DNA from 2 places in the Streptomyces sp. CA-243310 genome. Region 2 is predicted to be linked to the other one. Evidence: predicted binding sites of a transcription regulator. Region 2 holds the regulator's gene; the other holds the start of a gene.
The links. Region 2 encodes HspR, which represses chaperone genes until heat shock. Its sites were predicted from a motif close to TTGAGNNNNNNNNNCTCAA; they were not measured.
Positions count from the first base shown of each region.

Region 1: lon (endopeptidase La) is a predicted target of HspR. The motif match lies at 9,213-9,231, and genes of this name have one in related genera.

Region 1 covers NZ_JBNJMF010000001.1:1,456,320-1,470,781, forward strand. Annotated here, with positions in the region: gene ACQEVM_RS06940 (multifunctional oxoglutarate decarboxylase/oxoglutarate dehydrogenase thiamine pyrophosphate-binding subunit/dihydrolipoyllysine-residue succinyltransferase subunit) at 1-2,602, opposite strand, end outside; gene ACQEVM_RS06945 (HAMP domain-containing sensor histidine kinase) at 2,861-3,940, opposite strand; gene ACQEVM_RS06950 (response regulator transcription factor) at 3,937-4,677, opposite strand; gene ACQEVM_RS06955 (hypothetical protein) at 5,125-5,742, opposite strand; gene ACQEVM_RS06960 (glycosyltransferase family 39 protein) at 5,784-7,208, shown strand; gene ACQEVM_RS06965 (sulfurtransferase) at 7,357-8,199, shown strand; gene ACQEVM_RS06970 (DUF4097 family beta strand repeat-containing protein) at 8,264-9,052, shown strand; gene lon (endopeptidase La) at 9,254-11,650, shown strand; gene ACQEVM_RS06980 (MarR family winged helix-turn-helix transcriptional regulator) at 11,774-12,220, shown strand; gene ACQEVM_RS06985 (hypothetical protein) at 12,317-13,090, opposite strand; gene ACQEVM_RS06990 (nitrate- and nitrite sensing domain-containing protein) at 13,488-14,462, shown strand, end outside.
Region 2 covers NZ_JBNJMF010000001.1:102,146-116,607, forward strand. Annotated here, with positions in the region: gene ACQEVM_RS00530 (pyridoxal phosphate-dependent aminotransferase) at 1-813, shown strand, start outside; gene ACQEVM_RS00535 (hypothetical protein) at 888-1,160, opposite strand; gene ACQEVM_RS00540 (prevent-host-death family protein) at 1,235-1,720, opposite strand; gene ACQEVM_RS00545 (YbjN domain-containing protein) at 1,991-2,533, opposite strand; gene clpB (ATP-dependent chaperone ClpB) at 2,748-5,348, opposite strand; gene ACQEVM_RS00555 (pyridoxamine 5'-phosphate oxidase family protein) at 5,462-5,881, shown strand; gene ACQEVM_RS00560 ((2Fe-2S)-binding protein) at 6,088-6,402, opposite strand; gene ACQEVM_RS00565 (hypothetical protein) at 6,402-6,752, opposite strand; gene ACQEVM_RS00570 (helix-turn-helix transcriptional regulator) at 6,990-8,051, shown strand; gene ACQEVM_RS00575 (heat shock protein transcriptional repressor HspR) at 8,124-8,585, opposite strand; gene dnaJ (molecular chaperone DnaJ) at 8,587-9,780, opposite strand; gene grpE (nucleotide exchange factor GrpE) at 9,820-10,503, opposite strand; gene dnaK (molecular chaperone DnaK) at 10,503-12,350, opposite strand; gene ACQEVM_RS00595 (sugar transferase) at 12,586-13,185, shown strand; partial or broken gene ACQEVM_RS00600 (heterodisulfide reductase-related iron-sulfur binding cluster) at 13,296-14,462, shown strand, end outside.

The DNA.
Region 1 (14,462 bases), 1.4 Mb from region 2:
CCAGGGTGATGTCGCCGCGACCGATGAGGGACTCGGTGTAGAGCTTGCGCACCGAGCGCTTCTTGTCGATCAGGTCGTACATCAGCGGCTGGGTGAACGCCGGGTTGTCGGACTCGTTGTGGCCGCGACGGCGGTAGCAGATGAGGTCGATGACCACGTCCTTGTTGAACGCCTGACGGAACTCGAAGGCGAGCCGCGCGATGCGGACCACGGCCTCCGGGTCGTCGCCGTTCACGTGGAAGATCGGCGCCTCGATCATGCGGGCCACGTCGGTCGCGTACATCGAGGAACGCGAGGACTCCGGGGCGGCGGTGAAGCCGACCTGGTTGTTGATGACCACGTGCACGGTGCCGCCGGTGCGGTAGCCGCGCAACTGCGACATGTTCAGCGTCTCGGCGACCACACCCTGGCCGGCGAAGGCCGCGTCGCCGTGCAGGGCCAGCGGCAGGACGGTGAAGTCCGTGCCGCCCTTGTTGATGACGTCCTGCTTGGCGCGGGCGACACCCTCCAGGACCGGGTCCACGGCCTCCAGGTGGGAGGGGTTCGCGACGAGCGAGACCTTGATCTGCTCGCCGTCCAGGCCCGTGAAGGTGCCCTCGGCGCCCAGGTGGTACTTGACGTCGCCGGAGCCGTGCATCGACTTCGGGTCGAGGTTGCCCTCGAACTCGCGGAAGATCTGCGCGTACGACTTGCCGACGATGTTGGCCAGGACGTTCAGCCGGCCGCGGTGGGCCATGCCGATGACGACCTCTTCGAGGCGGGCCTCGGCGGCCGAGTCGATGACGGCGTCGAGCAGCGGGATGACGGACTCGCCGCCCTCCAGGGAGAACCGCTTCTGGCCGACGTACTTCGTCTGCAGGAAGGTCTCGAAGGCCTCCGCCGCGTTCAGCCGGCGCAGGATGCGCAGCTGCTCCTCGCGCTCCGGCTTGGAGTGCGGGCGCTCGATGCGGTCCTGGATCCAGCGGCGCTGCTTCGGGTCCTGGATGTGCATGAACTCGACGCCGGTGGTGCGGCAGTACGAGTCGCGCAGCACGCCGAGGATGTCGCGGAGCTTCATCATCGACTTGCCGGAGAAGCCGCCGACCGCGAACTCGCGCTCCAGGTCCCACAGGGTGAGGCCGTGCTCGGTGATGTCGAGGTCGGGGTGCTTGCGCTGCTTGTACTCCAGCGGGTCGGTGTCGGCCATGACGTGGCCGCGGACCCGGTAGGAGTGGATCAGCTCGAAGACGCGGGCGGCCTTCGTGACGTCGTCGTCGTGCGAGGCGTCGATGTCCCGGAGCCAGCGGACCGGCTCGTACGGGATGCGCAGCGCCTCGAAGACGTCGTCGTAGAAGCCGCTCTCGCCCAGCAGCAGGTTCGCGACGATGCGCAGGAACTCGCCGGAGGCCGCGCCCTGGATGACCCGGTGGTCGTAGGTCGAGGTCAGGGTCATGACCTTGGAGATGCCCAGCTTGTTCAGGGTGTCCTGCGAGGTGCCCTGGAACTCGGCGGGGTAGTCCATGGAGCCGACGCCCATGATGACCGACTGCCCGGGCATCAGGCGGGGCACGGAGTGCACGGTGCCCAGACCGCCGGGGTTGGTCAGCGAGACGGTGACGCCCGTGAAGTCGTCCATCGTCAGCTTGCCGACGCGGGCGCGACGGACGATGTCCTCGTACGCCTGCCAGAACTCGAAGAAGTTGAGGGTCTCGGCCTTCTTGATGCCGGCGACGACGAGCTGACGGTCGCCGTTCGGCTTCACCAGGTCGATCGCCAGACCGAAGTTGATGTGCTGCGGCTTGACCAGGGTCGGCTTGCCGTCCTTCTCCGCGAAGGAGTGGTTCATGGCCGGCATGGCCTTGATCGCCTGCACCATCGCGTAGCCGATGAGGTGCGTGAAGGAGATCTTCCCGCCCCGGGCGCGCTTGAGGTGGTTGTTGATGACGATGCGGTTGTCGAACAGCAGCTTCACCGGGACGGCGCGGACGGACGTGGCCGTCGGGACGTCGAGGGAGGCGTTCATGTTCTTCGCCACGGCAGCGGCGGGGCCGCGGAGCGTCACCAGCTCGGGGCCCGAGGGGGCCTCGGTGGCAGGCGCGGCCTTGGGGGCTGCGGGAGCGGGCGCGGCGGCAGCCGGAGCCTGAGCGGAGGGCGCGGCCGGTGCGGCGGCCTGGGCCTGGGAGGTGACAGTCACGGCAGGGGCACCAGAGGGGGTGGCAGGAGCAGGGGCAGGAGCTGGCACAGGCGTGGTCGCGGCCGAGGGCGCGGCGTCAGCCGCTCTCACGGCACCGGTGCTCGCACCGGCGCTCGCCGCCCCCGTGGCGGCCGCGACGGGGGCCTGCGGGGCCTGGGCGGCGGGGCTGGCGGCCTGTGCGGAGGCGCCATCCTTCGTCGTCGGGGACTTCTCGGGACCGTCGGCCTTGGCGGGGGCTGCTGCGCCCCCGGGCTTGTAGTCGGCGAAGAAGTCCCACCAGGCCCGGTCGACCGAGTTCGGGTCCTGGAGGTACTGCTGATAGATCTCGTCGACGAGCCACTCATTGGCACCGAAGCCTGAGGCAGGGGTCTTCCCGCCCTCTGCTGCTTCGGTCGTGGTGCTCGAGTTACTGGGGGACTGTGGCGACACGGCGGCAACCGCCCTCTTCCGCTTCACAAGGTATGGACAGCGGGAATAAAGGCTACGCCTCCCCGGGCGTCCGATGCAGGCCGGGCGGGACTTACGTCGCGCAGGTCACATCGAAAGGCGGGTTTCACCGCTTGGAATGGCGGGAAACAAGCGTGGTTCGGGTAGGGGACACCGTGGTTGCGGCCCCCTTGGCTTCGCACCCCTGACGGACCCCGGCGCGTGTGGCCGAGATCATGTCCTTCCCACTCGAACCCTACGTCAACGCGATGCCTGGGAGCTGCCCGGAAGCGTGACGAGGATGCGGCAGCCGCGTGACGATTCGGCCACTCCGATCTGCCCCCCGTGCAGGCCGACGGCCCAGCGGGCGATGGCCAGGCCCAGTCCGGTACCCCCGTCGCCGCCCCCGGAATTGCCCCGGTTGAACCGCTCGAAGACCCGGTGCCACTCGGATTCGGGGATCCCGGGACCCTCGTCCCGCACCTCCAGGTCCAGGCTCCCGGGCGCGTCGCCGGCCCGGGCCCGGACCGTGACCCGGCCGTGCGGGGGGCTGTGCTTGACCGCGTTGTCGATCAGGTTCGCCACCACCTGGTGCAGGCGTTCCGCATCGGCGTACGCCGTCAGTTCGAACGGGAACACGTCCAGGTGCAGGTGGACGTCGTTGCGGGTGTGCCCGCCCGAACCGGTGGTCAGGCCCGGCCGCCCGGCCGCCGCCAGCCCCGACTCCTTGAGCACCCCCGACAGGTACGGCCACACCTCGAACCGGCGGGCCCGCAGCGGGACCACCCCGTTGTCCACACGCGACAGGTCCAGCAGGGTCTCCACCAGCCGGCCCAGGCGTTCCGTCTGCTTCAGCATCGTCCGCATGGTCTCCGGATCGGCGGCCGAAACCCCGTCGACCACGTTCTCCAGGACCGCCCGCAGGGCCGCGATCGGCGTGCGCAGTTCGTGGGAGACGTTGGCGACCAGCTCCTTGCGGTGCCGGTCCACGGCCTCCAGGTCGTCCGCCATCAGGTTGATCGTCGCGGCCAGGTCGCCCAGCTCGTCGCGGCGCCCCGCCTCGCGCACCCGGCGCGTGTAGTCCCCGTGGGAGATCGCCCGGGCCACCGTGGTCATGTCGTCCAGCGGCGCCGTCAGGCCGTGCGCCACGAACTGGGTGATCAGCATCGAGGCGATCACCGAGAACACCGTGATGAACCGCAGCTCGGTGTCCGTGCGCAGGGCCACCAGCAGCAGGCCCGTGGTGATGAAGACCGACACCACGACGAGCGTGCCCAGCTTCGTCTTGATCGAGAACGGCGAGTACGGCCGCAGCCCGCCGCCCGGCTGCCGCTGGCTCACGGCTGGGCCGGGGTCTCCAGGGCGTACCCGACGCCGTGGACCGTGCGGATCCGTTCCGCGCCGATCTTGCGGCGCAGCGCCTTGATGTGGCTGTCGACGGTACGGGTCCCGGACGCGTCGGCCCAGTCCCACACCTCCGCCAGCAACTGCTCCCGGGAGAGGACCGCCCGCGGCGTGCCGGCCAGGCACACCAGGAGGTCGAACTCCGTCGGTGTCAGGTGCACGTCCTCGGTGTGCACGCGGACCCGGCGCTGCGCGTGGTCGATCTCCAGATCGCCCAGGCGCAGGGTGGCCCCGCGCGGGGCGGTCGCGGCCAGTGTGGCCCGCTCCACCCGTCTCAGCAGTACGTGGACCCGTGCGGCCAGCTCGCGCATCGAGAACGGTTTCGTCATGTAGTCGTCCGCCCCGACCCCGAGGCCGACCAGCATGTCGGTCTCGTCGTCCCGGGCGGTGAGCATCAGCACCGGCACCGGGCGCTGTGCCTGCACCCGACGGCAGACCTCCAGCCCGTCGAAGCCGGGCAGCATGACGTCGAGCACCAGCAGCTCGGGCAGCCAGCTCTCGGCCGCCGAGACGGCGGCAGGGCCGTCGTGGGCGGCCTGGACCTGGAAGCCCTCGGCGCGCAGCCGGGCCGCGATGGCGTCGGCGATGGTGCGGTCGTCCTCGACCACGAGCACGCGCCGCTGGGCGCCTGGGGTGGCCGCGGCGCCGTTGTGGGTGGTGTGTGTCTGTTCCATGTCCCGCCCCTGAAGAACCCGCGTGATGGGGTGCAGCGTAGAGGAGGCGCAGGCCTGCGGCCATGTGGGGCCGACCGGAGCCCCGTGAGAGGTGGACGACGTCCGGGACACCTCGGGCGACTCGCACTTCTTCCGTCCGTACCGACTCGAATCCGGCATTCCGCAGGGCCTGTCCGAAGGTCGCGAACGATCGCGCGGACCCGACCGCGAGCGCCCCGCCGGTGGTCGGGCGGGCCCGGCGGGCGGCGAGGTCCGCGGCGGCGAGGGAGGAGCCGACGCCGAGACCGCCGACGAGCACGGCCGGGCCCGGCGGGGACGGGACCCCGAACGCCGCCTCGATCACAGGGCGTTCGGAGCGGCCTTCCGAAGTGTCCCTCGGGGAGCAGCCGTTGACGATGCTCTCGTGCGCCTCCCGCGCCGGGCGACACCGGCTCCCCGTCCGCCCCCTCAGTCCTCGAACGGGGGCAGCGCGTCCAACACCCGCGTCAGGGCGATGGGCACCGAGCCGTCGCCGGTCGTCACCTCGAAGCCCCCGTGGACGAAGGCGTAGGTGAACCCGTCGAACACGGTCCCGCTCTTCGACGTCCGGGGCAGCCGGGCGAAGTCGGCCTCCCGGAGCGCGGCGCGCAGCGTGTCGAGTTGAGGGCCCGTCAGCCTTCCCCGGCCGACCTCCTTCGCCCGCCCGTCCAGCCGGGTCCAGGAGCCGTCGCCCCCGATCACCAGGGTGCCGGTGCGGCCGGCGAAGCCGCCGCTGCGGGTGACCCGGACCAGGGTCGCGGCCGGGGAGGTGACGCGGGGCGAGGGGGCCGGGGCCGTGCCGGTGGGACCGGGACCGGGGCTCGTCGGATCGCCGGGGGCGGACGCGCTCGGGCCGCCGGCGGACGGGGTGCCGGTGGTCGGGGTCGCGGGTGACGAAGCGCCGACCGTCGCCGTTTCCGTGTGCCGGGCGGCCGGTTCCTCGCCGGCGCCGCACCCGCCGAGCAGCGCGGCGGCCAGTACCGCGCCGAGCACCGCGCCCGATACCGTCGTCGTCCGTTCCGCCCGTCCCGCTCGCCCTGCGCGCACGCCACACCCCCGCGGGAATTCGGCCGACCCGGACCCCGAGTATGGAGTCCGCACCCGTCACGCGGAAGCACCCGGAGGCCGACATCAGCCGCGACACCGCCCGCACGGCCCTCTGGCGGTGGGTGCCCCCGCTCGTCGCCGTCGCCCTGGGGCTCTGGTCCCTGGAACGTGGTCCGGCCGGCGGCAGCATGTGGCGCGACGAGTCCGTCACCGTGCAGGTGGCGCACCGCCCCCTGGGCGACCTGTGGGCGCTCCTCGGGCAGGTCGACGCCGTCCACGGGCTCCACTACCTGCTCATGCACGGTGTGTTCGCCCTGTGGGACGGCGGCCTGTGGGCGCTGCGCCTGCCGTCCGTCGCCGCCACCGCCCTGGCCGCCGCCGGGGTGGCCGCGATGGCCCACCGGTTGGCGGGGGAGCGGGCCGCGCTGTACGCCGGGACCGTCTACGCCGTCCTGCCGCCCGTGCAGATGTACGCGCAGGAGGGACGCTCGTACGCGTTCGTCGCCTGCGCCGTGGTGTGGGCCGGCCACCTGATGCTGTGTGAGCGGTGGGCGGCGTACACGACGGTGCTGCTGCTCGGCTGCTGGCTTCACGAGTTCGCCGTACTGGCCCTGCTCGCGCACGGCTGCGTCGCCCGGCGCTCGCGCGGTTGGCGGTGGAGCGCCGTCGTCGTCGTGGTCGCGCTGCTGCCGCTGGCCCGGGTGAGCGCGGCGCAGGCCGAGCGGCAGTTGGGCTGGCTCGGTCGGCCGAGCCTGCGGGACTGGGCGGCGTACGGGGTGCTCGTGCTCGCGGTGGCACTGCTCGCCCGGGGGACGTCGGTGCCCCGCGAACTCGTCCGCGTCGCCGTGCCGCTCGCGCTGCTGCCGCCCGGGCTGCTGCTGCTCGTCTCGCTCGCGCACCCCTGGTACGTCGACCGGTACGTCCTCTACGCGCTGACCGGGCTCGCCCTGCTCGCCGGAACCCGGCTCGCGACCGCGCGCGGGCTCCGGCCCTGGGTGCTGACGGCCGCGCTGCTCGTGCCGTTCGGCTGGTGGTCGGTGTGGCTGCGGACCCCGGAGAGCCGCAAGGACGACGTGCTCGCGGTGGCGGCCGCCGTCCGGGAACGGGCCCGGCCCGGGGACGCCGTGCTGTTCATGCCGTCCCGGCGCCGCGAGTGGCTGCTGTCCTCGCCCGCCGTGTACGCCCCCCTGCGCGACCTCGCCCTGGACCGCTCCCCGACCGCCTCGCGGAGCCTGTGGGGCACGGAGGCCGACCCGGACGAGATCCGGACGCGGTTGGCGGGCGCTCCCCGGGTGGTGGCCCTGCTGGACCCGGAGGGGCAACCCCTGGACCCGTACCCGGCGGAGGTCGCGAAGCGGGAGGCGCTGGCCGCCGGGTACGTGCAGTGCTCGCAGACGCGGGTGCGGGGCGCGCGGATCGTGGTCTACGCGGCCCGGGGCCCGGCCGGCGGCTGCGACCGGGACTGAGGCCGGGGCTGAGGCCGTGACCGTGACCGGGGTGCGGCTCGCGGCCGGCCGGTGCGTGCGACGGCCCGAGTGGCCCGCCGGGGAGGGTGGTTGGATGGGAGGCGGGTCGGACCGCCGAGCCCGTGGACCACGCTGCCGGAGGCGCCGCATGACCGTGTCCGAGAACCCCCCGGGCCCCCTCGTCGGGACCGCCTGGGCGGCCGCCCGGCTCGGCGAGCCCGACCTGGTCGTCCTCGACGCCTCCGTCGCCCCCCACCGCGGCCTCGACCGACGGATCCCGGGCGCCCGACCCTTCGACCTCGACGGCGCCCTGTCCGACCACACGACGGGGCTCCCGCACACGATGCCCGCCCCCGCCGACTTCGAACGCGCGATGCGGGACCTCGGCCTCGACGACCGGGCCACGGTCGTCGTGTACGACGCCGCGGGCCTCCATTCGAGCGCCCGTGCCTGGTGGATGCTGCGCGCCATGGGCTTCGACCGGGCCGCCGTCCTGGACGGCGGACTGCCCGCGTGGGAAGCCGACGGCCTGCCCGTGGAACACACCCGCCCCGGGTACGACGGCCCCCGCGGCACCTTCACCGCCCGGCCCCGCGCCGGACTGCTGGTGGACGCCGCCGCCGTCACCGACGTCCTGGCCGACCCGGCGGCGGCCGTCCTGGACGCCCGCACCCGGGAACGATTCGCGGGCACCGCCCCCGAACCCCGCCCCGGGCTGCGCGGCGGACACATGCCGGGCGCCCTGAACCTGCCCTTCGGCGACCTCAAGGGGCCGGACGGCCTGATGCGTCCCGCCGCGGAACTCCACGAGACCTTCGCGGAGTTGGCGGGCGACCGGGAACGCCTGTACCTCAGCTGCGGGTCGGGGGTGACCGCCTGCGTGCTCGCGCTCGGCGCCGAACTCGCCGGGTACCGGGACCTCGCGGTGTACGACGGCTCCTGGAGCGAGTGGGGAATGCCGTCCAACCGGCCGGTGACGAACGGGGGTTAACCCCACCCGGACCCCGGGTACCGGCCCCATCGCCCCGCGGCCGACGCCTCGACAGACTGGCGTCATGCCTTCCCACACCGCGCCCGCCGCCCGCCCCCGTGCACTCGCCCGGGCCTCCCGACCCGCCCGCACCGCAGCCGCGGCCTGCGCCGTCGTCGGCACGCTCCTCCTCACGGGGTGCTCACTGACCGCGCACACCATGAAGACCGCGAGCGCCGACGCCACCGTCCCCGAGGCCGTCACCGCGGTCGAGATCACGGGCGCCCGGCACGGCTCCATCGAGGTGACGCCGGGGAGCGGCCCGGGCGTCACCGTCCACCGCACCGTCCACTACCGGGGCGACACGGCGCCCCGGCCGGAGCAGCACGTCTCCGGGGGCCTGCTCACCTTCGACACCGGCTGCACCGGCAGTTGCTACGTCGACTACCGCCTGGAGGTGCCGGCCTCCGCGACGGTCAAGCTCGAAAGCAGCAGCGGGCGCGTCACGGTGACCGGGGTGGCGGCGGCCGACGTCGAGACCTCCTCGGGCGACGTGAAGGTGGACCGCATCGCGGGCGCGCTGAAGGCCCGTACGTCCTCCGGCGACATCACCGGCTCGGCCCTGGCCGGCCCGGGAGCCGACATCCGCTCCGCGTCCGGCGACGCCCGCCTGACCTTCGCCACGTCCCCGAACTCGGTGGCCGCCGAGACCGGCTCGGGCAACGTCACCCTGACGGTGCCGTCGGCGCCCTACCGGGTCGACGTCTCCACCACCTCGGGCGACCGCCGCGTCGCCCTGCCCACCGACCCGTCGGCCGACGCCCGCCTCGCGGTGAGGACCACCTCGGGCGACGTCAGCGTCTCGGCGGCCTGAGGGGGCGGGGATCGGCGGGGAACCGGGCGGGGGCCGATCGCCTGATCAAGCCCCCGATGGAGCACTGGGGACAACCCCACACGGCTCTCCGGCACAGGCCTCGCAGGGGTGTTCGCCCCCGGCGAACGGTGGTGGGGGAACATCGGGGGGCTCATCGGCATTGAGTCGGCATAGCTCAACTTCACTGCCGGAGGGAAGATCATGGCTTCGACGTCCGTATCGCTCACCCTGCCCGTACTGCCGCTCGACGACGAGGTCGTGCTGCCCGGGATGGTCGTCCCGCTGGACCTGTCCGACGCCGACGTGCGGGCGGCCGTGGAGGCCGCCCAGGCCGCCGCGGGCAGCGGGAAGCCCCGGGTGCTGCTCGTGCCGCGGATCGACGGACAGTACGCGGGCACCGGTGTGCTCGGAACGGTCGAGCAGGTGGGACGGCTCTCCGACGGGGACCCGGGCGCGCTCATCCGGGGGCGCGGACGCGTCCGCATCGGCGCCGGGACCACCGGGCCCGGGGCCGCGCTCTGGGTCGAGGGCGAGACCGTCGAGGAGTCGGTGCCCGAGCCGCTGCCCGGCGCCGTCACCGAGCTCGTCAAGGAGTACAAGGCCCTCGCCACCAGCTGGCTCAAGAAGCGCGGCGCCTGGCAGGTCGTGGACCGGGTGCAGCAGATCGAGGGGGTGTCGGCGCTCGCCGACAACTCCGGCTACTCGCCCTTCCTGACCCTGGCCCAGAAGGTGGAACTGCTGGAGACGGCCGACCCCGTCGCCCGGCTCCGGCTCGCGGTCAAGGCGCTGAGCGACCACCTGGCCGAGCAGGACGTCGCCGAGTCCATCGCCAAGGACGTCCAGGACGGCGTCGACAAGCAGCAGCGCGAGTTCCTGCTGAGGCGGCAGTTGGAGGCGGTGCGCAAGGAACTGCGCGAACTGAACGGCGAGAAGGACGGCGAGGAGTCCGACGACTACCGCGTCCGCGTCGAGGCCGCCGACCTGCCGGAGAAGGTACGGGAGGCCGCCCTCAAGGAAGTCGAGAAGCTGGAGCGTTCCAGCGACCAGTCGCCCGAGGGCTCCTGGATCCGCACCTGGCTCGACACCGTGCTGGAACTGCCCTGGAACGAGCGCACCGAGGACGAGTACGACATCCGCGGCGCCCGGGCCGTGCTCGACGCCGAGCACGCCGGACTGAGTGACGTGAAGGACCGCATCACCGAGTACCTGGCGGTCCGCAAGCGGCGCTCCGAGCGCGGCATGGGCGTCATCGGCGGGCGGCGCGGCGGGGCCGTGCTGGCCCTCGTGGGCCCGCCCGGGGTGGGAAAGACCAGCCTCGGCGAGAGCGTGGCCCACGCGATGGGCCGCAAGTTCGTGCGCGTCGCCCTCGGCGGCGTACGGGACGAGGCCGAGATCCGCGGCCACCGGCGGACCTACGTCGGCGCGCTGCCCGGCCGGATCGTGCGGGCGATCAAGGAGGCCGGCTCGATGAACCCGGTCGTCCTCCTGGACGAGATCGACAAGGTCGGCTCCGACTTCCGGGGCGACCCGGCCGCCGCCCTGCTGGAGGTCCTCGACCCCGCCCAGAACCACACGTTCCGGGACCACTACCTGGAGGTCGAACTGGACCTCAGCGACGTGGTCTTCCTGGCCACCGCCAACGTCCTGGAGGCCATCCCGGAAGCCCTCGCCGACCGCATGGAGCTGGTCCGTCTCGACGGCTACACCGAGGACGAGAAGGTCGTCATCGCCCGCGACCACCTGCTGCCCCGCCAGCTGGAGCGCGCCGGTCTCGGCGCCGACGAGGTGGTCCTGGAGGAGGACGCCCTGCGCAGGCTCGCCGGCGAGTACACCCGAGAGGCGGGCGTACGGACCCTGGAGCGCTCCCTCGCGCGGCTGCTGCGCAAGGTGGCCTCGCAGCACGAGCTGGAAGAACGGAAGCTGCCGTTCCACATCGGCGCCGGCGACCTGCGGGCGCTCATCGGGCGACCGCACCACGTCCCGGAGTCCGCGCAGGACCCCGCCGAGCGGCGCACCGCCGTGCCCGGCGTGGCCACCGGCCTCGCCGTGACCGGGGCCGGCGGCGACGTCCTGTACGTAGAGGCCTCCCTGGCCGACCCGGAGACCGGCGCCGCCGGGCTGACCCTGACCGGCCAGCTGGGCGACGTGATGAAGGAGTCCGCGCAGATCGCGCTGAGCTTCCTGCGCTCGCACGGCGCGGAACTGGAACTGCCGGTCGCCGACCTGAAGGACCGGGGCGTGCACATCCACTTCCCGGCCGGCGCGGTCCCCAAGGACGGACCGAGCGCGGGCATCACCATGACGACCGCGCTGGCCTCGCTGCTGTCGGGCCGCCAGGTCCGCACCGACGTCGCCATGACCGGCGAGGTCTCGCTGACCGGGCGGGTGCTGCCCATCGGCGGGGTCAAGCAGAAGCTGCTCGCCGCGCACCGGGCGGGCCTGACCACCGTGATCATCCCCAAGCGCAACGAGGCCGACCTGGACGACGTCCCGGCCGAGGTGCTGGAGGGGCTGGAGGTACACCCGGTGACGGATGTCCGCCAGGTGCTGGAGCTGGCCCTGGCCGGAGCGGAGGTCCCGGCCGCGGTGGCCGCCTGATCCGGCACACGGACGGCCCGGCGCCCCGCTTCGGCGGGGCCCCGGGCCGTCGGCGTACCCGCTGCGAAATACTGACCGGGCGGACACACACCGCGACGGGACCACCATCGACAGGAGCCGGACGTGCACGGGAGTGAAGACCAGGAGTTCCTTGCCCTGGAGCGGGAGCTGTCCGTCTTCCTCCGGCGGGCCCGGGCCTCCTCCGGCGAGATGGCCCGCGCACTTCACCCGGAGCTGGAGCCGGCCGCGTACGGACTGCTGGTGCGGCTGGAGGCGGCGGGGCGCCAGCGGGCCACGGAACTGGCCGCGTACTTCGGGGTGGGCAAGGCCACGATGAGCCGTCAGCTGCGGGCCCTGGAGGTGCTCGGGCTGGTGGCCCGCGAACCGGACCCGGCCGACGGCCGGGCCTTCCTGGTCGGGCTCACGGAGGAGGGGCGGGCGCGGTTCCTGCGGGTGCGGGGGGCACGGCGCGAGCAGTACATGCGCAAGCTCGCCGACTGGGATCGGGGGGAGGTCGCGGAACTCGCTCGACTGCTCAACCAGTTGAACCAGGGCGCGGACTCGGAATAGCCGGACCCGCGTTCCCGTCGCCGTCGCCGTCGCCGGCGCCCGTCACAGGTCCCGCGCCACGGCTCCCGTGCCACGGCCCCCGTTCACGGCCCCCGTTCACAGCTCCGCGTACACCGCGGACGCGTCGTCGTGGCGTTTGTGGCGGCCCGACGGGCGGGCGGGGTCGCGCTCCAGGGCGCGCACGCGGGCGATCAGCGCCTGCGCGCCCTCCTTGCGGAGCACTCCCAGGCAGGCCGCCCAGTCGCCCTCCCCGAAGGTGTCCGTCCAACGGCTCGCGCCGTCCGTGAGGGCGGCCAGGGCCCGCACCTCGGAGCGCGGGGTCCGCCCGGTGACCGCGCGGCCCGCCACCTCAGGATCGGCCGCGGCCGTGAAGAACCCGCCCTCGACGTTGCGCAGCGCGTCCGCGGCGGCCACCGAGCGCAGCGCCTCGCGCGGCACCCGGTCCAGTCGGTCGTCGAGAACGGCGCGGACCCCACCGCCCCGGGTGTGGAGCAGCAGGACGGAGTCCGACAGCACGAGGTGTTCCACGGTCGCCCCGTCCCAGCGGGCCACGACCACCGTCGCCTGTGGCGTTCGTGCGTGAGAAAGGTCACAGGTGCCCCGGTGGGCCTCGGCGGTGCTCTCGATGGACGCCGCCAGGATCCGGTCCAGCGGCATGTCCTTCCGCGATCCGGACAGTTCGGTCAATCGCCCGCCGAGGCGGGCCACGAACCAGGGCACACCGTGCACGCACCCGTCGTCCCCGCGCGGTGGGGTCACCCCGTCGAGGGCCACCACGACGCCGCCGCCCGACGTGGGCATCGCGGCCGACAGCCAGTCCTCATTGGGGCGTTCCGGGTTCCCGGGAGCCGTCGCCAGGTCGATGCGCATACGGACATTCTGCCTGTGGGGGTGTCGGCGGGCCGCTCCGGGCGGTCGCGCGCCGAACCCCGGCCCGAGGAAGGTCCGTACCGGCGGGTGGGGCGTGTGGCGGGCGGTACCGGGCCGGCCCGGCGGTGCGGGCGCGCATCTTGCCAAAGCGCGCAGCCATCTTTCAACCACCCGTCCACGGTCGGACCCTGACGGACGCCGCCCGAGTTGGTCGCCAACTGTTCCTTGATGTTCACTCCTTCGAGTGGCCGGGTGGGCGATGTACGGCTCTCTTCCCAACACACTGCAATGGTCTGAGGCGGTACGAGGGGGCAGGGAGCGTTTACTTGTTGACCGGCCGTTACCTCGGCCACACGAGTAGACGAGCACGAGCACACGTACAGGATTGCGAGCACCGGTGCAGAAGAAGCGGTCTCGGAAGAACGGCACCGCCAGCGCCGACGGCCCCGCCATCGCAGGACGTCGCGTCCGCGTGCGCCGCAGGCTGGTGATCGGTGTGGCCGTCGCCGGCCTCACGGTCCTGGTTGCCGGCGCGCCCGCCGTCGTCTCCGCGACGAGAGAACTGAACGACTCCCAAAGGCTGGTCACGCTCGCCGAGCAGACCCGGGCGGCCCTCACCCTGGCGCACCTGATCGGCGACGAACGCGACGCCGTCATCGAGTACGTCGCCAAGGGACGCCCCGCCTCCGGCAAGAGCGCCGTCCAGGAGCGCACCGCGCGCACGGACCGGCAGCTCGAAGAGGTCCGTGCGGAGGCCGACGAGGACCTGTCCGTCGCCCTCGGCCGGATCGGGGCCGTCCGCAGCGAGGCGCTCGACGGCAAGGGCGGCGCCCTCGACGCGCACCAGGCCTACGCCGGCGTCATCGCGGACCTCATGGCACCGGGCGACCGGCTCGTCGAACTGACCCCGCCCCGCGCGGAGGCCGCGCTGGTCACCACCCGGCCGCTGGCCCCCCTCGGACAGGCCGTGGAACAGGCCGGCGCCACCCGCGGCCTGTTGCTCGCGGCCCTGGCCGTCCCGCGCTCCGAGCAGGCCGTGAGCCTGGCGCCCGTCGACGAACTCACCGTCGCCGCCCAGCGCTCCCGGGTCCGGGAACAGGCCGCCCTCGACGACTTCTCGCGGACCGCGCGACCGGACGTACGGGAGACGCTCGCCGCCACCGTCACCGGACCCGAGGTCAAGACCGCCGACGAGTACCTCAAGCGGCTCACCGACCGACCGACCCTGAACTCGACCGACCGCAAGGTCGACCGCGCCGCCGTGGGCGCCGCGCTCACCGCCCGCGTCGACCGGATGCAGTCGGTCGAATCCACGCTGGCGAGCCGACGGGCCACCGCCCTCGCGACCCTGCGCGACGACGACGTGACCCGT
Region 2 (14,462 bases):
ATCGCCCTGGAGCCGTACTACGACTCCTACGCCGCCTGCATCGCCATGGCGGGGGCCGTCCGCGTACCGCTGACCCTGCGCGCGCCGGACTTCCGTCTCGACGTCGACGCCCTGCGCGCCGCCGTGACCCCGCGCACCCGGTTGCTGCTGCTGAACACCCCGCACAACCCGACCGGCACGGTGCTGACCCCGGCGGAACTGGCGGCCGTCGCGGAACTCGCGATCGAGCGGGACCTGCTCGTCGTCACCGACGAGGTCTACGAGCACCTGGTGTTCGAGGGCACCCACGTACCGCTGGCCTCGCTGCCCGGCATGCGCGAGCGCACGGTGACGATCTCGTCGGCCGGCAAGACGTTCTCGTTCACCGGTTGGAAGGTCGGCTGGGTCACCGCCCCGCCCGCCCTGACGGCGGCGGTCCGCTCCGCGAAGCAGTTCCTGACGTACGTCGCCTCGGGCCCGTTCCAGTACGCCATCGCGGAGGCCCTGGCGCTGCCGGACGCCTACTACGACACCTTCCGCGCGGACCTCGCCGCCAAGCGCGACATCCTCGCGGACGGGCTGACGGCAGCCGGCTTCGAGGTCTACCGGCCCCAGGGCACCTACTTCATCACCACCGACATCACCCCCCTCGGGGAGAAGGACGGGCTCGCCTTCTGCCGCGCCCTGCCCGAACGCTGCGGTGTGGTCGCCATCCCCAACCAGGTCTTCTACGACGACCGGGCCGCCGGCGCCACCCAGGTCCGCTGGGCGTTCTGCAAGCGGGAGGACGTGCTGCGCGACGCCGTCGACCGCCTCGGGCGGCTGGCTCGCTGAGTAGCGAGCCATACGGATGTGCGGGCACAGGGCCCGGCCTTCCGGCCGAGGCCCTTACCGCACGGCACGACGAGTTACTCGGTGTCCTTAGGGTGCCGCGTGGACGCGTAGACCAGGATTACCGTCGACGTCTCGGGGCTGACCAGGTAGCGCACGCGGCCACCACCCGTGACCTCGAACTCCCACTGCTCCAGCGCGGAGCCCTTCCACTCCTTGGTGGAGAGCCTCCCGCGTAGCTGGTGCTGACGGTTCCAGTTGTCACGCGACAGCGGGTCGGTGCGCAGCGCCTCAAGGCAGCGGTGGGCACTGGGCAGCGCCGCGCGGCACAGCTCCTCCCATCCGGTCACCGCCTCCGTGGCCCCGAAGACCACATTCCACCCCCTCAGAGGTGGGACGCTGACACGATCGCCCTTCTTCGGGCTCACTCGCCCACCTCGACCGGTCCAAGGTAATCCCCATCGAGCGGACGCAGCGCTTCCTTGAGCTGATCCGGATCGGAGTTGATGCGAGCCGTCGCCCGCCAGGAAACAAGCACGCGGTGCACGGCTTCCCTGGCGCCCAGTTCTGCCGCGTCGGACAGCGCTTCCAGGAGCTCCAAGGTGAACGCCTGCACCTCTTCGTCATCCAGATGCCGCACCCAGGGGAAGACCTCAGGCAGCGCCAGCAGGAGCGACCGGGCTCCGTCATCGTGCTTCATCAGCGCGAGGAAGAGCCGGGATGCCGTCGTGAGGTTCTCCTCGGTGCGCTCCGCATGCAGGGCGGTCGTCAGCACCATGTCGGGTGCGTCCCGATGCGTAACGCGCAGAGCCCCGAGAGCAGCGGCCCTGGCCGCTACGGCCTTTGGGTTTCTCGACAGGTCGGTGAACGAAACCGACTCGGGCTCGGCTCCCAGGTAAGCAAGGCTCATACTCAGACTGTACTCAGATTACACTCTGAGTGCCAGCGTTCTGGGCTCTCCCGTGTTCATACCTTGCCCTTTTGCAAGCGGGAGGACGTGCTGCGCGACGCCGTCGACCGCCTCGGGCGGCTGTAGGACCCCGTCGCGGCCCCACCGGGAGGGGGAACGCGAGAGCCCGGGCCGCGCACCCGGGTCTTGGTGACCCCGGTGGCGTCCGGGCTCTCGTGCGGCCACGGGGCGTACCTGCTCCTCGTGGCGCGCGTACCGCTGTGGGGGCGACTAGTTGTTGTCGTCGCCCTTGTCTTCTTCGCCCTCGGCGGAGTCGACGTCCTTTTCGAGGCCGAGCTGCTCGACGAGCCACTTGTCGAACTCGATCGAGGCACGGACCCAGCTGACCGTGGAGGACACGAAGTGCTCCAGGCTGACGCCGGTGCCGATCAGCATCTGCGCCTCACCGATCAGGCGGACCGAGCCGTCGTCGTGCGTGTGGCTGTAGACCTTCGGCCACAGGGTGCGACGGTTCCAGTCGTCGATCGTCTCCAGGAGCTGCGGCTTGTCCTCGATCTCGTGCGGGCGGTCGTAGAAGGTCCGCACCGAGAAGACCTGCTGCTCGTCCTCGCCGCGGAACATGAAGTACGTGCGGAACTCCTCCCACGGCGCCGCGAGGTCACCCTCGTCGTCGACGACGTACTTGAGCTCCATCTGTTCCAGCAGCTGCTTGACCAGATCCTGGTCGGGGACGACGGGGCCCGCCGGTCCTGTGGCCTGCGGATCGGGCTGCTGCCCTCCGAAGTTCGGAATCGAGGCCGGGTCGATGCTCACCGTGTACTTCCCTTCGTGCGGATGAACCACATCCTCCACCATCGGTCCCACCCCGTGTCCAGCCCCGCACGCGCGATCCGCTCCGGGCGGACACGAGTAGGACTCAGGTAAGGAGGACGGGGCCCCACACGATCCGGCGCGTGGCCGTTCGTCGCGGGGGCGGCGGGGGCCCGGATCCTTCGGCCCCCACCGCCCAGGGTACGACCGGCGGGGCCTACAGGACCTTGCCGACCAGCAGGTCTTCCCCGGCCACGGCCACCCGTACGGTGTCGCCGTCCCTGACCTCGCCGGAGAGGATCTCCTTCGCGAGGCGGTCCCCGATGGCCGTCTGGATCAGTCGGCGCAGGGGGCGGGCGCCGTAGGCGGGGTCGTTGCCCTTGTCCGCCAGCCAGGCCAGCGCCTCGGTGGTGACGTCCAGGGTGAGGCGGCGGGCCGCGAGCCGCTTGGCGAGACGGTCGATCTGGAGCTGTGCGATGTGGGCCAGCTCGTCCCTGCTCAGGGCGGAGAAGACCACCAGGTCGTCGAGCCGGTTGAGGAACTCCGGCTTGAAGGAGGCCCGGACCACGTCCAGGACCCGCGCCTTCTTGTCCTCCTCGGAGGTCGCCGGGTCGACCAGGAACTGGCTGCCCAGGTTCGAGGTCAGGACCAGGATCGCGTTGCGGAAGTCCACGGTGCGGCCCTGGCCGTCGGTGAGGCGGCCGTCGTCGAGCACCTGGAGCAGGACGTCGAAGACCTCGGGGTGCGCCTTCTCCACCTCGTCGAGCAGGACGACGCTGTACGGGCGACGCCGGACGGCCTCGGTGAGCTGGCCGCCCTCCTCGTACCCGACGTAGCCGGGAGGGGCGCCGACCAGGCGGGCCACGCTGTGCTTCTCGCCGTACTCCGACATGTCGATGCGGACCATGGCCCGCTCGTCGTCGAAGAGGAAGTCCGCGAGGGCCTTGGCCAGCTCCGTCTTGCCGACGCCGGTCGGGCCGAGGAAGAGGAACGAGCCGGTCGGGCGGTCCGGGTCGGCGATGCCTGCGCGGGTGCGGCGTACCGCGTCGGAGACGGCCCGCACGGCCTCGGACTGGCCGATCAGACGACGGCCCAGCTCCTCCTCCATCCGCAGGAGCTTGTCGGTCTCGCCCTCCAGGAGCCGGCCGGCGGGGATGCCCGTCCAGGCGCCCACCACGTCCGCGATGTCGTCGGGGCCGACCTCGTCCTTGACCATGCTGTCCTTGGAGGTCCCGGCCTTGGTGGCCTCTTCCTCCTCCTCGGTGGCCTCCGCCAGCTCGCGCTCCAGCGTCGGGATCTCCCCGTAGAGCAGCTGGGAGGCGGTGTCGAAGTCACCGTCGCGCTGGGCGCGCTCGGCCTGCCCGCGCAGGTCGTCCAGGCGTTCCTTCAGCTCGCCGACGCGGTTGAGGGACTGCTTCTCCTTCTCCCAGCGGGCGGTGAGGCCGCGCAGGTCCTCCTCCTTGTCGGCGAGGTCCTTGCGGATCTTCTCCAGCCGTTCGAGGGAGGCCGGGTCGGACTCGTTCTTCAGCGCGAGTTCCTCCATGCGCAGCCGGTCCACGGAGCGCTGGAGTTCGTCGATCTCCAGCGGGGAGGAGTCGATCTCCATGCGGAGCCGGGACGCGGCCTCGTCGACGAGGTCGATGGCCTTGTCGGGCAGGAAGCGGGAGGTGATGTACCGGTCGGAGAGGGTGGCCGCGGCGACCAGGGCGCTGTCGTTGATGACCACCTTGTGGTGGGCCTCGTAGCGGCCCTTGAGCCCGCGCAGGATCGCGATGGTGTCCTCGACGGTCGGCTCCGCCACCAGCACCTGCTGGAAGCGGCGCTCCAGCGCCGGGTCCTTCTCGATCCGCTCGCGGTACTCGTCGAGGGTGGTCGCGCCGACCATGCGCAGCTCGCCGCGGGCCAGCATGGGCTTGAGCATGTTGCCCGCGTCCATGGCGGAGTCCCCGCCGGCGCCCGCGCCGACGACGGTGTGCAGCTCGTCGATGAAGGTGATGATCTGGCCGTCGCTGGACTTGATCTCCGCGAGGACGGTCTTCAGTCGCTCCTCGAACTCGCCGCGGTACTTGGCGCCCGCGACCATCGCACCGAGGTCGAGGGAGACCAGCCGCTTGTTCTTCAGCGATTCGGGGACGTCGCCCTTGACGATGCGCTGGGCCAGGCCCTCGACGACGGCCGTCTTGCCGACGCCGGGCTCGCCGATGAGGACCGGGTTGTTCTTCGTACGGCGCGACAGGACCTGGACGACCCGCCGGATCTCCTGGTCACGGCCGATGACCGGGTCGAGCTTGCCCTCACGGGCCGCCGCGGTGAAATCGGTGCCGAACTTCTCCAGGGCCTTGTACTGACCCTCGGGGTCGGGGCTGGTCACCCGGCGTCCTCCTCGTGCTTCCTCGAATGCGGCCAGCAGCTTCTTCGCCGTCGCGCCCTGGGTGGAAAGGAGCTCGCCGGCCGCGCCGCCCTTGGCGGCGAGGGCGATGAGCAGGTGTTCGGTGGAAAGGTAGTCGTCTCCGAGCTTCCCGGCCGTCTCGTCGGCGTCGGCGAGTACGGCGAGCAGCTCGCGGGTGGGCTGCGGGGGCGCGACGGTGGAACCCGTCACGCTGGGCAGGGCGGCGAGCAGGCGTTCCGCGCCGGCGCGGACCTCCACCTGGTCGGCGTCGGTCGCGGCGAGCAGGTCGGTGACGTTCTCGTTGTCCTCGCCGGCGAGCAGGGCCAGCAGCAGGTGCGCGGGGGTCAGGTCCGGGTGGCCGTCCTTGACGGCCCTGCGGGTGGCGGCGTTCAGCGCGTCCCGGCTCTTGTTGGTCAGCTCGGCGTCCACTGCGGCTTCTCCTCTCCGTCGAGATACAGGGGTATGACACGTATAGCGTGCACAAAGTTGAGTCTATTCCACTCAAGGCAGTGTGTGGTGCGGCATCTCGTACTCTTCGGGCCATGCCTGGTACGAAGACACCCCAAGACGTACTCAACCCGACGCCGGAGTACCTCGCCTTCTGGCGGGAGCGGCACGTCTGCACCCTGACCACCCCGCGCCCCGACGGCAGCCCGCACGTGGTGCCGGTCGGCGTGACGTACGACCCCGAGGCGGGGCTGGCGCGGGTGATCAGCAACCGGCACAGCAAGAAGATCCGCAACATCCTGGCGGCCCCGGACGGGACGGCGCGGGTCGCGGTCTGCCAGATGGAGGGCCGGCGCTGGGCCACGCTGGAGGGCCACGCGGTGATCCGCACGGACGAGGCCTCGGTGGCGGAGGCGGTGGCGCGCTACGCGGAGCGCTACGGGCGGACGCCCTCGCCGAACCCGGACCGGGTGGTCATGGAGATCACCCTGGACCGCGCGATGGGGCGCGGCTGACCCGGGGACCGACCCCGGCGCGGGCGACCCGGGCGCAGGCGTGGCCGCGGGGGCTGACGTGGGGACGGACGCGAAACCGGTCGATGTGTTTGTCCGGTTCAACCACTGGACGCGGACAGCACAACGGCGCCATCGTGGTCAGGTCCACGATGGCGCCGTTGTGTGGGGGTAGTGCCTGAGCGATCTGCAACGACGGGGGAATCGCTTCAGGCACTTCGGGGGGTGGCGGCGGTGATGTCGGGTTCGAAGAGTTGGTGGTCCCGCTGGTCGAGATTGACGAAAACCATGCCGTACCGCACTTCGCAGCGGACGGGCTGCGGTGCGCCCCGGGGGCGGCGCAGACAGCGGTAGGCGCGGACGTCTTCGTCCTCCTCGCGCGCGACGACGATCGGCTGGCCGAACAGGGTGACCATCAACGAGTCACCGGCGTGGGGGATCGCGGTGGCAAGGTCGATGAACTGCCACCCGGACCGGTACGCCGAAGCCATCTCGCGTCGGAAGTCTCGGTCGTCGGGGGTCATCAGACGGCCATCGCAGGCAGAACGGTCCAGCCGGAGTCCGACGCGCCGGAGGGCGCGCTGGTCCAGCCGCTGTCCGACAGACGCGAGGGCGCGTTGGTCCACCCGGAGTCACCCGCCTGGATCCTGGTCCAGCCGCTGTCCGCCTTGCCGGACGGACCGTTGGTCCAGCCCGAGTCGACGGCCGGCACCACGGTCCAGCCGGTGTTCGCCTTGCCGGACGGACCGTTGGTCCAGCCGGAGTCACCCGCCGGCAGCACGGTCCGGCCCGTGTCCGCCTTGCCGGACGGACCATGGGTCCAGCCGGAGTCACCGGCCGGCAGCACGGTCCATCCGCTGTCCGACTTGCCCACCGGCGCGCCGGTCCAGCCACTGTCGCCGGTCAGAGCGGTGCCCCCCGCGTCACTTTCGACGGCACCGACTACCCCAAAGACCGCAACAGCGGAGAAACCAACGGCAAGCGCCGAGCGAAGCATTCTCTTATACATGGTCGGCTTCGTCCTCACTTGATGGAATCCTCTCCCCCGCCACACAGACGATGGCTCATTCAGGCACGTCAATGCCACAGGGACGATGCATCATGTTCTTGCATGTTCAGGACCCTGGGGGGTGGAGATTTGCCCAAAAGTGCGACAAACCCGACTCATCCCCACTCCGTCACGTCCCTGTGCCCTGAGGGAACGCGGCTGTACACGGCTGCGCTCAGCGCCGGCCGGATCGCCCGGAGCGAGGTTCAGCAGGCCCCCTGCCTGCTTGAATTCTCCCTGGTGCAGCCTGACCCGGATGACGCGAACCAGCTCCGCCCGGTTCCCCCGTCCGTCGCACTGGCGCAACGGCTGCATCCGATTGAACGCGAGATCCAGGACAGACGGCGTACGGCTGTAGATCTCACCGATGCTTTCGAGCCGTTTCTGACCATCAGTGCGCAGAACCCGGCGAACACCCACGCCATCACGGTCCTGGAGGGTTTCGAGCGGATCAACGCCGCGTTGGACCTGGCGACGGCCGAATGCCACACGGAGATGCTGACCATCCAACCGGGCGGTGCGCGGCCCTCCCTGGCCCTCACACAGGCCCTGGAGCGGGACGCCCCGCTGATCGACCGGGGCATCAGCATCAGGACGCTGTACCAACACACCGCGCGGCACAGCCAGGGCACGCTGGCGTACGTGGACCGGATCTCCGCGGGGAAGGTGGAGATCCGCACCCTGGAGGAGCTCATCGAGCGGCTCATCGTCTTCGACCGCACGGTGGCGTTCATCCCGGTCAGCGACGACCGGAGGGTGGCGCTGGAGCTGCGGCACCCGGGGCTCGTCGACTACCTCATCAAGGTGTTCGAGCAGCTCTGGCGGCGTGCCGTGCCCCTGAGCGAGGAGGTCACCTACACCCACATGCACGACGGCATCACGGGCGTGCAGCGGTCCATCGCGCAGCTCCTGGTCGAGGGGCACGTGGACGAGGCCATCGCCCGCCGGCTGGGAATGAACGTACGAACCTGCCGAGCGCACATCGCCCGGCTGGCCACGGCCCTGGGCAGCGGCAGCCGGGCACAGCTCGGCTTCCTGATCGCCCAGTCCGGCATCCTGCACAGCTCGGCCCCGCACCTCCCGGACGACGAGGCCGACCACGGCGGCCACGCCAACCACCTGTAGCGACGCGGAAGGCCCCGTCCCGGGTGATCCGGGCGGGGCCTTCGCGTCGAACGGCGGTGTCGGGCGGCGGTGTCAGTCCATCGGGCGCTTGGGGCGCCAGACGACCAGGGCGCTGCCCGGCTGCGGCGGCTGGTACGGGACCAGGTCGCGGCGGTACGAGGCGTGCACCTGGGCCTCGCGGGCCTGGAGCGCGGCGGCAGCGCCGTCCACGGCCGTCGCCAGTTCGGCCACGCGCTGTTGGAGGGCGGCGACCTGGTTCTCCAGTTCGATGATCCGCTTGATGCCGGCCAGGTTGATGCCCTCGTCCTGGGACAGCGCCTGCACCGTGCGGAGCAACTCGATGTCCCTGGCCGAATATCGACGTCCGCGGCCGGCCGTCCGGTCCGGGGAGACCAGACCGAGACGGTCGTACTGACGCAGGGTCTGCGGATGCAGTCCCGAGAGCTGGGCGGCCACCGAAATCACATAGACCGGGGTCTCATCAGTGAGCTGATAAGCCCCGCCCAACCGGGACTGTCTGCGGCGGCCGTCCATGTCATGCTCCCTTCGCGGACTCGAACAACGCGGCGCGCGGGTCCTGCGACTCCGTCGCGTCGCGGAACATCTCCAGGGCTTCACGGGCCTTGTCGGACAGCTCCGAGGGCACCTCGACCTCCACCGTTACGAGCAGGTCGCCGCGGGTGCCGTCCTTGCGGACCGCACCCTTGCCGCGGGCCCGCATCGTACGCCCGTTCGGGGTACCCGGGGGAAGCTTCAGGGTCACCGGGGGGCCGCCCAGCGTCGGGACCTTGATGTCGGCGCCCAGGGCGGCCTCGGCGAACGTCACCGGGACCGTCACCGTGAGGTTGTCGTCCCGCCGGCCGAACACCGGGTGCCCGTCGACGTGGACGACGACGTACAGGTCGCCGCCCGGGCCGCCGCGCTCGCCCGGGGCCCCCTTGCCGCGCAGTCGGATCCGCTGGCCGTCGGAGACGCCCGCCGGGATCCGGACCTGCATGGTCCGGGAACTGCGGGCCCGTCCGCTGCCCTTGCAGATGTCACAGGGGGTCTCGGCGATCAGACCGCGCCCCTTGCAGTCGGCGCAGGGGTCGGTCAGGGAGAAACCGCCACCGCTGCCGCGCGAGACCTGGCCGGTGCCGACGCAGGTCGGGCACACCCGGGGGGTGCCGTTCTTGTCGCCGGTGCCGGAGCAGGCCTTGCAGGGCGACTGCGAGGACATCCGGAGCGGGACCGTCGCGCCGTCCACGGCCTCCGTGAACGACAGCGTGACCTCGGACTCGATGTCCTGGCCGCGGCGCGGCTGGGTACGGGGTCCCGTACCCGGGCCGGCGGCGCCACCGCGGTTGAACAGGCCGCCGAAGACGTCGCCCAGTCCGCCGCCGAAGCCGCCGGCCGCGCCGCCACCGCCCTGCGGCTGGCCGCCGAAGAGGTCGCCGAGGTCGAAGTTGAACGAACCGCCGCCCCCGCCCGGACCGGGGCGGAAGCCCCCGTTGCCGAACAGGGCGCGGGCCTCGTCGTACTCCTTGCGCTTCTTGGCGTCACCGAGGATGTCGTTCGCCTCGGAGATCTCCTTGAAGCGCTCCTCGGCCGAGGCGTCGCCCTTGTTGGCGTCCGGGTGGAACTCGCGGGCGAGCTTCCGGTACGCCTTCTTGATCTCGGCCTCGGTCGCGTCCTTCGGGACACCGAGGACCTTGTAGTAGTCCTTCTCGACGAAGTCCTTCGTGCTCATCCCCGGTGGCCCTCCTCTCGTGCGGCTACATGGTGGACGTCAGCCCTTGTCGGGGGCATCCGCGTCCTTGTCAGACGGCGTGTCGCCGTCCGCGGACTCGGACTTGGCGGCCGGGGCCGCCCCGGGCTGGGGCTCGGCCACCGCGACCCGCGCGGGGCGGATCGTGCGCTCGCCGATCCGGTAACCCGGCTGCAGGATCGCCACGCAGGTGTCCTCGGTGACATCCGGCGCGTACGAGTGCATCAGGGCCTCGTGGATCGTCGGGTCGAAGGGCTCGCCCTCCTTGCCGAACTGCTGCAGCCCCATCTTGGCGGCGGCGGTCTCCAGCGACTCGGCCACCGACTTAAAGCCGCCGACCAGTTCGCCATGCTCCCGTGCCCGGCCGATGTCGTCCAGGGTCGGGAGGAGTTCCGTCAGGAGGGACGCGACCGCGATCTCCTTGACGGCGATCCGGTCCCGCTCCACCCGACGGCGGTAGTTCTGGTACTCGGCCTGGAGCCGCTGGAGGTCCGCGGTGCGCTCACCGAGCGCGGTGCGGGCCTGGTCCAACTGCGCCAGGACGGCCGTTTCCCGGCCGACGGCCTGAGTGTCCGAGTCCCCGGCCGGGGCCGCCTTCTCCTCCGGGGAGGAGTCGGCGGCCTTCGGCTCGGCGGCGGCGTCGTCCGCGTCGGCGCCGGTGGGGACTTCAGGCTTCTCGTCGAAACCCGGGGTCTCCTCCGACATCAGGCAGCGCCACCCTTCGGCTTCTCGTCGTCCACGATCTCGGCGTCGACGACGTCGTCGTCGGCCTTGGCCTGGTCGGCGTCACCGGTCGGCGCGCCACCGGCCTGGCCGGCCTGCGCGTCGGCGTAGATGGCCTGGCCGAGCTTCTGGCTGACCGCGGCGAGCTTCTCGGTCGCGGTGCGGATCTCCGCGGCGTCCTCGCCCTTGAGCTTTTCCTTCAGCTCGGTGACGGAGGCCTCGACCTCGGCCTTGACGTCGGCCGGGACCTTGTCCTCGTTGTCCTTGACGAACTTCTCCGTCTGGTAGACGAGCTGCTCGCCCTGGTTGCGGGACTCGGCCGCCTCCTTGCGACGCAGGTCCTCGTCCGCGTACTGCTCCGCCTCCTGGCGCATGCGGTCGACCTCGTCCTTGCCGAGCGAGGAGCCGCCGGTGACGGTCATCTTCTGCTCCTTGCCCGTGCCAAGGTCCTTGGCCGTGACGTGCATGATGCCGTTCGCGTCGATGTCGAAGGAGACCTCGATCTGCGGGACGCCACGCGGGGCCGGCGGCAGGCCGGTCAGCTCGAACATGCCGAGCTTCTTGTTGTACGCCGCGATCTCGCGCTCGCCCTGGTAGACCTGGATCTGCACGGACGGCTGGTTGTCCTCGGCCGTCGTGAAGATCTCGGACCGCTTGGTCGGGATCGTGGTGTTGCGCTCGATGAGCTTGGTCATGATGCCGCCCTTGGTTTCGATACCGAGGGACAGCGGGGTCACGTCGAGGAGCAGGACGTCCTTGACCTCACCCTTGAGCACGCCCGCCTGGAGGGTCGCGCCGATGGCGACGACCTCGTCCGGGTTGACGCCCTTGTTGGCGTCCTGACCGCCGGTGAGCTCCTTGACGAGCTCGGCGACGGCCGGCATGCGGGTGGAGCCACCGACCAGGACCACGTGGTCGATCTCGGACAGGTTGATGCCCGCGTCCTTGATGACATTGTGGAACGGGGTCTTGCAGCGGTCCAGCAGGTCCGCGGTGAGCTGCTGGAACTGCGAGCGCGTGAGCTTCTCGTCCAGGTGCAGCGGGCCCTCGGCGGACGCCGTGATGTACGGCAGGTTGATCGTGGTCTCCGTGGAGGAGGACAGCTCGATCTTCGCCTTCTCGGCGGCCTCGCGCAGACGCTGGAGCGCCATCTTGTCCTTGGCCAGGTCGACGCCGTGGCCGTTCTGGAACTGCTTCACCAGGTAGTCGACGACGCGCTGGTCCCAGTCGTCGCCACCGAGGTGGTTGTCACCGTTGGTGGCCTTGACCTCGACGACGCCGTCGCCGATCTCGAGGAGCGACACGTCGAAGGTGCCGCCACCGAGGTCGAAGACGAGAATGGTCTGGTCGTCCTTGTCGAGACCGTAGGCCAGGGCGGCGGCCGTCGGCTCGTTGACGATGCGCAGGACGTTCAGACCCGCGATCTCGCCGGCTTCCTTCGTCGCCTGACGCTCGGAGTCGTTGAAGTAGGCCGGGACGGTGATGACCGCGTCCGTGACCTTCTCACCCAGGTACGCCTCGGCGTCGCGCTTCAGCTTCTGCAGGATGAAGGCGCTCATCTGCTGCGGGTTGAAGTCCTTGCCATCCAGGTTGATCTTCCAGTCAGTGCCCATGTGGCGCTTGACGGAACGGATGGTCCGGTCCACGTTCGTGACCGCCTGGCGCTTGGCCACCTCTCCGACGAGGACCTCGCCGTTCTTGGCGAAGGCGACGACGGACGGCGTGGTCCTGGCGCCCTCGGCGTTGGTGATGACGGTGGGCTCGCCGCCTTCCAGAACGCTGACGACGGAGTTAGTGGTGCCCAGGTCGATGCCGACCGCACGTGCCATTTCGATTCCTCCAGCTGACTTGAGTGGAACAGACTCAACCATGCACCATCGTCCGCGCCGACGTCAACAGAGCTGAGTCGAGGGCGCTCAACTTTTATCCCGCTCTTACGCTCACTAGGGCCGCGACACGCCGCCGACACCCGCCCCGTCCGCCACACAGCCGAGCGGGCGACCCTCCGGCCGCCACCCCGCGCGGCATCCGGGGGCCGCCGAACGTGTGGGGCACCGTGCCCCCATGCGCCCGCAACCACCCTCGCCGCGCCCACCCCGGACGTCCCGCCTGCCCATCCTGACGAAGCCGAACCCGGACGCCCCGCCGAAGCCCCGCAGGCCCGCCCTCCCCCGCCCCGACCTGTCGGCCAAGCGGGTGCTCGACCTCGTCGGCGCGGTGATCCTGCTCGCGGTGTCCGCCCTGCCGCTGCTCGCCGCCGCGGGACTGCTGTACGCGGGCCGGCGCGGGATCCTCGTACGGGAACCCGCGCTCGGGCGGGGCGGGCGGGAGTTCCGGACCTGGCGGCTGCGAACGCGGGACACCGGCCGCCCGGGTGCGGCGGTGGAGCGGTGCGGTCTGGACGCACTGCCGCAGTTGCTGAACGTGCTGCGGGGTGAGATGTCGCTGGTCGGACCGCGCCCCGAGGCGGGCACCGATCGACCCGAGCGGCTCTTCGTACGCCCCGGAATGACCGGATTGTGGCAAGTGAGCGCGCGCTCCGACCTCCCCTGGGAGGAGATGGCCCTGTTGGACCGGCACTATGTGGAGAGCCATTGGCTGGGGATGGATCTCGCGATCCTCGCGCAGACGCCTCGGGCAGCCCGCCTACAGAGGCATGCCTGAGCGACACAGATCACCGCCCGCTCACCTACATTGCGGCGCGGGAACTGGGTAACCTCAAGCCTTGACTCAATAAGTTACCGCTTAGTAAGTCCCGCCCGAGGAGCCCTCCCATGCAACTCGCCGCGATCATCGTGTCGCTGGTCCTGACCGTGGTCGGCGTCGCGCTGCTCGCCCGAGCCGTGGCGCAGATCTACCGGTTCGTGAAACTCGGCCAACCCGTGCCGGCGGGCAGCCGCACGGACAACCCGAAAGCACGAACGATCACCCTGGTCAGGGAGTTCCTCGGCCACAGCCGCATGAACCGCTGGGGCATCGTCGGATTCGCCCACTGGTTCGTCGCCATCGGCTTCCTGACGCTGCCTCCGACCCTGGCGCAGGCCTACGGCCAGCTCTTCCAGGCCGACTGGACGCTGCCGATCATCGGCGGCTTCCTGCCGTTCGAGCTGTACATCGAGTTCATCGGCGTGATGACGATCCTCGGCATCCTCGTGCTGATGGCCATCCGCCTGATCAACCTTCCCTCGCGGGCCGGTCGCAAGTCGCGCTTCACCGGCTCGAAGGCCTGGCAGGCGTACTTCGTCGAGTACATCATCCTGACCATCGGCCTCGCGATCCTGACGCTGCGCGGCCTCGAGGGCGCGATCCACCACGTCGACCACTACGAGCCGGCGTACTTCCTGTCGTACCCGCTGGTGCTGGCCTTCAAGGGCCTCTCGGTCGACACCCTCCAGACGCTGATCTACTTCACCGCGATGATCAAGATCGGCACCTCGCTGATCTGGATGATCGTCGTCTCGCTCAACACCAACATGGGCGTGGCCTGGCACCGCTTCCTCGGCTTCCCGAACATCTGGTTCAAGCGCAACGCCGACGGCGCGGTCGCGCTCGGCGAGCTGAAGCCGATGACGAGCGGCGGCAAGGAGATCGACTTCGAGGACCCGGGCGAGGACGACGTCTTCGGCGTCTCCCAGGTCGAGCAGTTCTCCTGGAAGGGCATCCTCGACTTCTCCACCTGCACCGAGTGCGGTCGCTGCCAGTCGCAGTGCCCCGCCTGGAACACCGGCAAGCCGCTGTCCCCGAAGCTCCTGATCATGTCGCTGCGCGACCACGCGCACGCCAAGGCCCCGTACCTGCTCGCCGGTGGCGGCAAGGACATGGAGGGCAACGAGAAGGCGACGGCGGAGCAGCTCAAGGACGTTCCGGCGGCCGCCCTCGCGGAGGCCGAGCGCCCCCTGATCGGCACCGCCGAGGAGAACGGCGTCATCGACCCGGACGTG